4 regions of the Rossellomorea sp. H136 genome follow, and region 3 is predicted to be linked to each of the others. Evidence: riboswitches for the same ligand, from Rfam matches in the RefSeq annotation. Region 3 holds a riboswitch; each other region holds the start of a gene.

Region 1 (2,200 bases), 1.6 Mb from region 3:
AGATTGATGAAAAATCTGTCTACATCTATCATTCACACAGTTGGGAAGCGTTTAGCCCGCTGATTAAGAATAACGATTCGAAAGATCCAGCGAGTACTAACGAAAAGGTGAACGTCATTGCTGTCGGATCCAAATTAAAACAAGAGCTTGAAGCACGGGGTATTGGAGCGGTTCAGGATAAGACAGATGTAAACAAAGCACTCAAAGACAAGTCATGGACATATTTTGAATCCTATCAGTTATCAAGGGGGCTAGTACAAGAAGCCATCGCCCAAAACGATGACTTAACATACCTGATTGATATCCATCGGGATTCACAGCCACGAAACATCACTACCAAAACCATTAACGGTAAAAACTACGCACGCTTGTTTTTTATCGTAGGGAAAGAAAACAAAAACTTTGAAAAGAACCTTAAGATCGCAAAGGATTTGAATGCTAAACTGGAAGGAAAATATCCTGGCATCAGCCGGGGAGTCTTCATCAAAACAAAAGCTGAAGGTAACGGGGTCTACAATCAGGACCTAACCGAGAGAGCCATGTTGCTTGAGTTTGGTGGAGTGGAAAACAATTTAGTGGAATTGTATAACTCTACAGAAGCTTTTGCAGAGATCTTTGCAGAGTATCACCAGAAGGATGCTGTAGAGGTGAATGCACAATAAGTGACAGAGATAAGACGTATGCCGTGTGGTGGACGTCTTTTTTTTGTTCCCGAGGAGAGAGGTTCCCGTAACGGCCACAATATGAACTAGTTTTCTTCCTCCAACGAAACCCCAAATAAAATAAGGAAGCAGCAATCCACTTCCTTGGATCGCTGCTTTTTTAACTGCTTAATTTCCCACAATTTCTCCAATGAATGGACCCAACATCGCTATGTGGATGGCATTCCTTTTGAAGATATTTGTATTCGTCCTCAAGTTCTTGCAGCGTCAATTCGAATAATTGTTTGTCTCCTTTTTTGAAAATGTTGTGGACAATTAACTTGTTTATTAACTCATTTCTTCGATTATGAATTGCTTCCTGAAGGATTTCCCCCATTTTTGATCACTCCTCTTATTAGTATACGAATAAAGGAAGTGGCTCATTTATTAAAAAGAGCCCTCTTCCTAGTAGTAGATAAGAAGAAGGCTTTATGTATCAAACTTCAACTCATCTTCCAAGCGAAATGCTTGTGGAATTAGCACAGTGTTCTATGATGTAGAATCTGTTGCTGAGGCATCATCGGGCCAGTCCCTATACCTCTCTGGATAAGTGGTTATATAGTTGTCATGGATTTCTTATATTATATATATAAGTATTCATAGTTGTCAACTGGGAATTAAGTGTTCGATAAAGATTATAGGATAGAAGGGGGGATTGAAACCTGGAATATAAATGTGGAACTAACCTTCATTCCTATATTTTTTACCATTTCAGACACAGAATCTTTTTCTTATCAACAAAAAACATGATAATCTGTATACATAAACGCAATTATTGGAGTGAAACGTATGAAGACAGTGGTTGTCGTAGGTGGAGGAATTACGGGATTAACAGCTCTGTACCATCTTCAAAAAATGTCCATGGAACGAGAAATAGATATCGAGTTAATCCTAATCGAGCGAGATCGGCAGCTCGGCGGCAAAATTAGAACCATAAGAGAAGGCGAATTCATTATGGAAGCAGGAGCAGATTCCATCGTAGTTCGAAATGAAGGGGTTCTGTCTTTAGTTGAGGAACTTCAACTTCAAGAGGAACTCGTCTATAATGAAACAGGCACATCATACATATACACAAATGGCGAATTACACAAGATTCCCCAAGACACGATTTTCGGAATTCCCATGTCCGTTGAGTCTCTTAAAAATAGCACTCTGGTGTCAGAGGAAGGGAAGATTGACGCTCTTAAAGACTTTGAAACGGAAAACACGCGATTTACAAAAGAAAGTTCCATCGGTGAATTTCTAGAAGCATTCCTGGGTAAGGAACTTGTTGAGAAGCAGGTAGCTCCAGTACTATCAGGGGTATACTCTGGAAATTTGCATAAGCTCACAATGGCTTCGACACTCCCATACTTACTTGAATATAAAAATGATTACGGCAGTATCATTAAAGGTTTATCTGCAAATAAGCAAAAATTCCAGGGGGCATCCAATAAAAAATTCATCTCGTTTAAAAATGGTTTATCAACCCTCATTGAACGTTTAGAAGAAAAATGTTT
Region 2 (2,200 bases), 1.7 Mb from region 3:
CCAACTTATTTCGTTCTTCTTCAGGAATGTCTGCATGCGTTTGTGTAGCTGGATAGGTGATAAAACTTTCGACCCCTCCTAAACTTTCAGCAAACGTAATAATTTTTAAGTATTGGAGAAAGGGAGCAACCCATTCTTCCTTTGCTATACGAAAGGAAAGCATGCCGCCTTTTCCCGGATATAAAACATCTGTTACACATTCATGCACATCAAGATACTCCGCTAATTCTCTTGCATTTTTTTCGTGCTGAGCCATTCTGAGACTTAGGGTTTTCATCCCTCTTAATAAGAGCCAGCAATCAAAAGGGGCGAGAACAGCACCGATTGAATTTTGAATGGTGTAGATCTTTTCCGCCAACTCCTCTGTGTTTACGATCACAACACCTGCCAGCACGTCATTATGTCCCCCTAAGTATTTCGTAGCGCTGTGAATAACAATGTCTGCTCCTTCAGTAAGTGGCTTCTGCAGAATAGGTGTGTAGAAGGTATTATCTACAATTAAAAGCAATCCGTTACGCTTAGCGAGTCCAGCAACCTCAGAAATACTTGCTTCATTCATTAATGGATTGGTTGGCGTTTCAAGAAAAATGGCCTTTGTTCTCTTAGAAATTTGTTCTTCTATGGAGCCGGCATCACTGGTATCGACGAAATGAAATTTGATGCTATATTGTGCTTCATATTGCACGAATAAACGGTAGCTCCCGCCGTATAGGTCTTTCGAAACAATCAATTCATCCCCGCTGGAATATAAGCTAAGGATTGCCTGAATCGCTGCCATCCCCGAGCTGAAGGCAAACCCTCTGTGCCCTTCCTCCAATTGAGTGAGAGTGTCTTCTAAGGTGGCACGGGTTGGATTTCCTGTTCTTGTGTAATCATAGCCTGTCGATTGCCCAATCCCCTTATGTTCATAGGCAGTCGATAAATGGATGGGCAGGCTGACAGCACCCGTTGCAGGATCTTTCCGATTTCCTGCCTGGACAAGCATTGTATCAATATGTTTTTTCAACATTCTTCTCTCCTTTTCTATCTTGAATACGAAAAGGGAAAAAAACAAAAAAACCTTCTTAATGAAAATAAGAAGGTTTTATACGTTCGTTCTCCCTCTTATCGTCCAAGTTGACATCAACTTGCTGGAATTAGCACCATACCTATAACTTTGGCTGGTTGCTGAGGTGTCTTCGGGCCAGTCCCTCTACCTCTCTTGATAAGAAACTATATGATTTTGCGAAAAATAACTTTCCCATAACTTATAACAAAGAAGAAGAAATGTCAATGAGAATTATGAATTATCTGAAAAACAAAATGACTATTGCGCTTCACTACCTTGTTCTATTTCAATGATAAATTCCTATTTTCCTTTTAATCTCTTTCATGAATGGAATGGTTTTTTCCCGTGCTTCTTTTGCTCCATTTTGTAAGATTGCATCCAGCAAATGGGGACTCGCCATCAGTTCTTCATATTTCGATCTTGGTTCTTCGATAAAAGAATTCATTACTTGGAATAGCTCTTTTTTCGCTTCTCCCCACCCTATTCCTTCTTGAAATCTCCTTCTCATTTCTTCAACTTGATCGGAGGTTGCAAATTCATTATATAGCGTAAAAATGATGGAGGAGTCAGGATCCTTAGGCTCTTCAGGGGGGGTAGAATCTGTTTTGATTTTATTGATTAATTTTTGAAGCTTTTTTGGTTCTTCAAATAATGGAATGGTGTTGTTATAGCTTTTACTCATCTTACGTCCGTCGAGTCCCGGGAGTACGGCCGTTTCTTCTTGAATGACATATTCAGGGATGACAAATATTTCTCCATATTGTTTGTTAAAGCTTTCAGCTATGTCACGGGCGATTTCAACATGTTGTATCTGATCTTTTCCAACAGGGACCATCTCGGTTTGAAAGAGTAAAATATCAGCTGCCATTAAAATTGGATAAGTGAATAATCCCATGTTGACCCCAGCATCTACATCTTTGCCGCTTTTTTCATTTTCTTCGACCAATGATTTATATGCATGGGCCCTGTTCATTAATCCTTTCGGTGCAAAACAAGACAGGATCCAGCTCAATTCAAAGATTTCAGGTACATCGGATTGACGGTAAAAGACCGCTCTCTCATGATCCAAGCCTAATGCTAACCAAGCTGCTGCTACTCCATAAGATAATTGTTTCATTTCATTATGATCATTTATTTTCGTTAAACCATGAT
Region 3 (2,200 bases):
CAAATTTCTTCAGCGCAGCCAAATTTTCTCCTCGATCATACACAAAATCTATCCCTATGCCATCTACCGGGAGTGTCAACACCCGCTGGTACCTTTCCAAACTATCATAATAGGTTTGAAGGATGATCTTTAACCCGGGGCAGGATTCTTTAAGTGTTTGATAGACTTCTTTGAATTGATTTATCTCCTCATCCCCGATGGATGTGCACAATATCGGTTCATCCATCTGTACCCACTCAACACCTTCTTCCTGTAATTCACGCAATACTTCAGCATAAAGAGGGACAAATTGATCAACATGGGTTTTATAATCCCCGGTTTCGTACCCTTTAGACAATTTCACAAAAGTGAAAGGACCTAAGATAACCGGTTTCCCTTTTATCCCTGTTTTTTCTTTTGCCTCTCTATAAAAATGCAGGGGACGATTTTCCACTAACTGGGGTACGATCCCATCAAGTTCAGGAACGAGATAGTGATAGTTGGTGTTAAACCATTTTGTCATTTCTAATGCCACCGCGTCCTTTGAGCCTCTAGCCATTTCAAAATACGTTTCAAGAGAGACCTTACCCCCACTATAATGAAACCTCTTGGGAACCAAACCGAACATGACGGCTGTATCAAGCACATGATCATATAGGCTGAAATCTCCAACCGGAACTAAATCAATCCCCTGATCTAATTGCTTCTTCAAATGGTTGACTCGTATTTCCTCCATTTGCTCTAAGAAGGAATCCTTTTCAATCTTCCCTGCCCAAAATTGTTCCAGCGTCTTTTTCCATTCACGCTTTTCACCGATCCTTGGATATCCTAAATTCGAACTGATCACCTTACTCATTCATTCCTCACTCCTTATCTTGATTTGATTGTCATCAACAAAAAAATCTCCCTTTCAAATGAAAGAGAGATTCATACGTATCACTAACTAGAGTTGAGACCAACTTGTATTCTCAACACGTATTCCTCACCCCTCTCTATATCCACGTAGAGCATAAGCGCATACAACAGGCAGGTCTCCTGACTTAGGTTCACAGTTCCTTATCCCTTCCCATTTCAACAGAAATAGTGGTTGAATGATAAGTCACTCCCCATCACAGTGGCGGGACCGTGCCGGATTTTCACCGGTCTTCCCTTTTAGCTGAGCATGACTCAGCACCTATTGCATTTTTCTATTAAATTTTTCTTTCATAAAAACGAAAAACCCTCTCTAACTACCATAGAGAGGGTTTCATGTTATTAGAATCCTCTCTTATTTTCCAAAGCAATTTGCTTTGCAGGAATTAGCACCTTTTCAACACATCGGTTGAATGGTTGCCGGGTTTCACAGGGCCAGTCCCTCCACCTCTCTCAATAAGAGTTACATACATATTCATCTACTGTTTCGAAATTTGTAATAATCGTAGCACGGTACATATGAGCTGTCAAAAGAAATTTAATCAATAACTTACACTTTTCTAATAATAGGTACTTTCTACATAATGACATTTGATACAAGACCTTGTTACATCAGTCTCATAGAAGACATGCCTGCAGTTTTCCTGAATGCTCTTCACTTCTTTTTCGAGTTGAATGATTCTCTGATTGAGTGTTACGATATCATTCTTCAATTTGAGTACATGACAGCTCGGTTTATCGATAGATGTTTGATCCATTTTCCACAAACTCCTTCGATTTTTCTATCAATCCTCTTTCTATATCCTTTTGGACATCGTCAAGATCGGTTGCCTTCATGCCCCTGATATCGTGTGAAATTCTCATTGAACAAAACTTTGGTCCACACATTGAACAAAAGTGGGCCGTTTTTGCCCCCTCAGCAGGAAGAGTTTCGTCATGAAACTCTCTTGCACGCTCAGGATCCATGGATAAATTAAACTGGTCATTCCATCTAAATTCAAACCGAGCCTTAGAAACGGCATTATCTCTAATTTGTGCCCCTGGATGCCCTTTCGCTAAATCTGCTGCATGTGCTGCGATCTTATAAGCAATGACACCTTCTCTCACATCATCTTTATTAGGTAATCCCAGATGCTCTTTCGGTGTTACATAGCACAGCATGGCTGTTCCAAACCAGCCAATCATGGCAGCCCCTATGGCAGAAGTAATGTGATCATACCCCGGTGCAATATCTGTCGTTAAGGGACCCAATGTATAAAAAGGAGCTTCATGACAGATTTCCATTTGCTTATCCACATTTTCTTTAATC
Region 4 (2,200 bases), 1.2 Mb from region 3:
AATCCCTGAACTTATGGTTTTAACTACTTCTCCTCCACCTAATACCGCCCCGCTCAGGACACCGGCTGCGCAGATCCATAATGCAACCCTGATGTTCTTTATGGCTCCTGCACCATACGCAACACCCATCGATGCTGCCGCTCCACTGGCACCAATGTTCATAGCGAAAAACAAACTTATGATCAGGGCGATTACTTCAATCAAAGAATGTCACCCCTTTTAATGAAGACCGCATTCGGTTTTCCCTTTTCCTTTCCATCTTCCTGAGCGGAGATCATTGATGTCTATGGCTGGAGTTGTACAATGGAAGCATCCGATACTTGGATACCCCTGATCATGAAGAGGATTATAGGATAGGTTATGTTTATGGACATACCTCCAAATCTCCTTCCAAGTCCAGTGAATCAAAGGACAAATCTTAACCGATTGAAACTTGTCATCCTTATTGATGAATTCAACCTGACTCCTTGTCGGTGATTGCTCCCTTCTTAATCCTGAAATCCAGGCATTTCCTTTGGATAAGGTTTCTTTTAAAGGGTCGAGCTTTCGAATTTGACAGCATTGGTTCGGATTTCTCTCCCACAACCTATCTCCATATGTTTCTGCTTGCTCTTGGAGCGTTAATTCAGGCTTTTTCATATAAATGGTGATACCAGGATACTTCTCCTTCACCTTTTCAATCGTTTCGTAGGTTTGCTTGAAATGAACACCTGTATCAAGAAATACTATGGTTGCTTCCGGTTGTACTTTGGTTAAGAGGTCGATTAATACGATCCCTTCTATCCCAAAACTACATGCATATACGACACTCTCACCATAATGATCATACGTCCACTCAAGTACGTTTACAGCTCCTTTATATACCGGATCAATTTCAAATTGGACAGATGGTTTTTTCCAAGTTTGATAGGTTAACATGATACACCCCTTTCCCGCTCATCCAAACAAAAAGAGGCGATAACAAGATATAGGGATTTCCCTTATCTGTGTTATGCGCCTCTAGTTTGTCTAGTCAGCTTATTTAATTCGCACTTTCTCGTTTTTCTCCAATTGAATGACTTTACCGTCCTGAACCACAATGGTAATTGATCCAAAACTCATCGTCTTCAACATCGAAGTGATCTTCTCGACTACTACATCATACTGTGCCTCTTGATTATTTTCTTTAGTCACTTGATTCCCCCAATTTTCATCTTATCCAGAAAATCATGAATGAAAAAACAACCTTCCATTTTGGAAGGTTGTTCAGGTAAGGATACCTTATCTTCCAAAATGACTTCACATTTTGCTGGAATTAGCACCTTACATAACGTAGGTTGCTGGGCTTCGCGGGGCCAGATCCCTCCACCACTCTGGATAAGAGTTATTAATTTTAATATTCTAAATAATACCACATTCTTCAGGGAAGTCAACCCGAGTTTTTCTATCGGATTTAAGTCTTTTGACTTATTTTTTCTTTCAGAACATTAATTCTCTTTATTTCTATTCGCTTTATGAAAGCTATAGGACACAATTTTCACATGAATGCTCAAAATAATTGAAACATCAATTTACCCTCGATCACTTTCTTCTGGTCCTGATTGACGGCAAAGACTTTAAAATGTAAGAGATCATCCTGTTTTTCTGATACTTCTGCAATCAATGTAATAACATCGTCCAAAAAAACCATCCCTTTAAAGCGGACGGTGTAATCTTTGATAAATCCTTCTTCATAATGATCACTAAAAAGCCTGGTGACATTGCCCATTGTCCACATACCATGAGCAATGATTCCTGGAAGACCCAGTTTATGGGCTTCCTCATCGATCGTATGAATGGGGTTATAATCCCCAGATGCTCCTGCATATTTGATTAAGTCGATTCTCGAGACTGGAGCTAATTCGACAATGGGAATCGTTTCACCTATATTAATGGATGATAGTATAGTCATTTTCCCAACCTCTCTCTGACCGTTTCAGTGATAATGACAATCGCCTCGGAGGTGAAAATCCTATTCCCTCCTGAGTCTTCACCGATATCTTCGATTACAAGAAAGCCAAGTGTTCCACCCGATCCTTTCCGCTCATAGTAATCTTTTATCTCCGTATAACACTGAATACGTTCCCCGACCTTCAGTGGTCTTTCATATTGAAAAGATTGTTCCCCATGAATTAACCCGACATTCGGTAAATGAAAACCTTCAATTGTTCCATAGTCGAAC

Evidence for each region. Region 3 has a riboswitch for S-adenosylmethionine ahead of metE (5-methyltetrahydropteroyltriglutamate--homocysteine S-methyltransferase). Riboswitches for the same ligand answer to the same signal wherever they lie in the genome.
Region 1: another riboswitch for S-adenosylmethionine. It lies ahead of ACYH0O_RS11705 (Fur-regulated basic protein FbpA); the one in region 3 lies ahead of metE (5-methyltetrahydropteroyltriglutamate--homocysteine S-methyltransferase).
Region 2: another riboswitch for S-adenosylmethionine. It lies ahead of ACYH0O_RS11160 (methionine biosynthesis PLP-dependent protein); the one in region 3 lies ahead of metE (5-methyltetrahydropteroyltriglutamate--homocysteine S-methyltransferase).
Region 4: another riboswitch for S-adenosylmethionine. It lies ahead of ACYH0O_RS13515 (YezD family protein); the one in region 3 lies ahead of metE (5-methyltetrahydropteroyltriglutamate--homocysteine S-methyltransferase).

The regions. Positions count from the first base shown of each region.
Region 1 is NZ_CM166371.1:2,342,172-2,344,371, forward strand. Features, by position in the region: gene spoIIP (stage II sporulation protein P) at 1-662, shown strand, start outside; gene ACYH0O_RS11705 (Fur-regulated basic protein FbpA) at 823-1,038, opposite strand; SAM riboswitch class I at 1,147-1,254, opposite strand; gene ACYH0O_RS11710 (protoporphyrinogen oxidase) at 1,491-2,200, shown strand, end outside.
Region 2 is NZ_CM166371.1:2,223,327-2,225,526, reverse strand. Features, by position in the region: gene ACYH0O_RS11160 (methionine biosynthesis PLP-dependent protein) at 1-1,009, opposite strand, end outside; SAM riboswitch class I at 1,102-1,211, opposite strand; gene ACYH0O_RS11155 (tryptophan--tRNA ligase) at 1,335-2,200, opposite strand, start outside.
Region 3 is NZ_CM166371.1:3,912,354-3,914,553, forward strand. Features, by position in the region: gene metE (5-methyltetrahydropteroyltriglutamate--homocysteine S-methyltransferase) at 1-835, opposite strand, end outside; cobalamin riboswitch at 988-1,172, opposite strand; SAM riboswitch class I at 1,244-1,354, opposite strand; gene ACYH0O_RS19925 (hypothetical protein) at 1,452-1,649, opposite strand; gene thiC (phosphomethylpyrimidine synthase ThiC) at 1,627-2,200, opposite strand, start outside.
Region 4 is NZ_CM166371.1:2,683,866-2,686,065, forward strand. Features, by position in the region: gene ACYH0O_RS13505 (inorganic phosphate transporter) at 1-201, opposite strand, end outside; gene ACYH0O_RS13510 (phosphoadenylyl-sulfate reductase) at 220-918, opposite strand; gene ACYH0O_RS13515 (YezD family protein) at 1,018-1,173, opposite strand; SAM riboswitch class I at 1,258-1,363, opposite strand; gene ACYH0O_RS13520 (MaoC/PaaZ C-terminal domain-containing protein) at 1,529-1,930, opposite strand; gene ACYH0O_RS13525 (MaoC family dehydratase N-terminal domain-containing protein) at 1,927-2,200, opposite strand, start outside.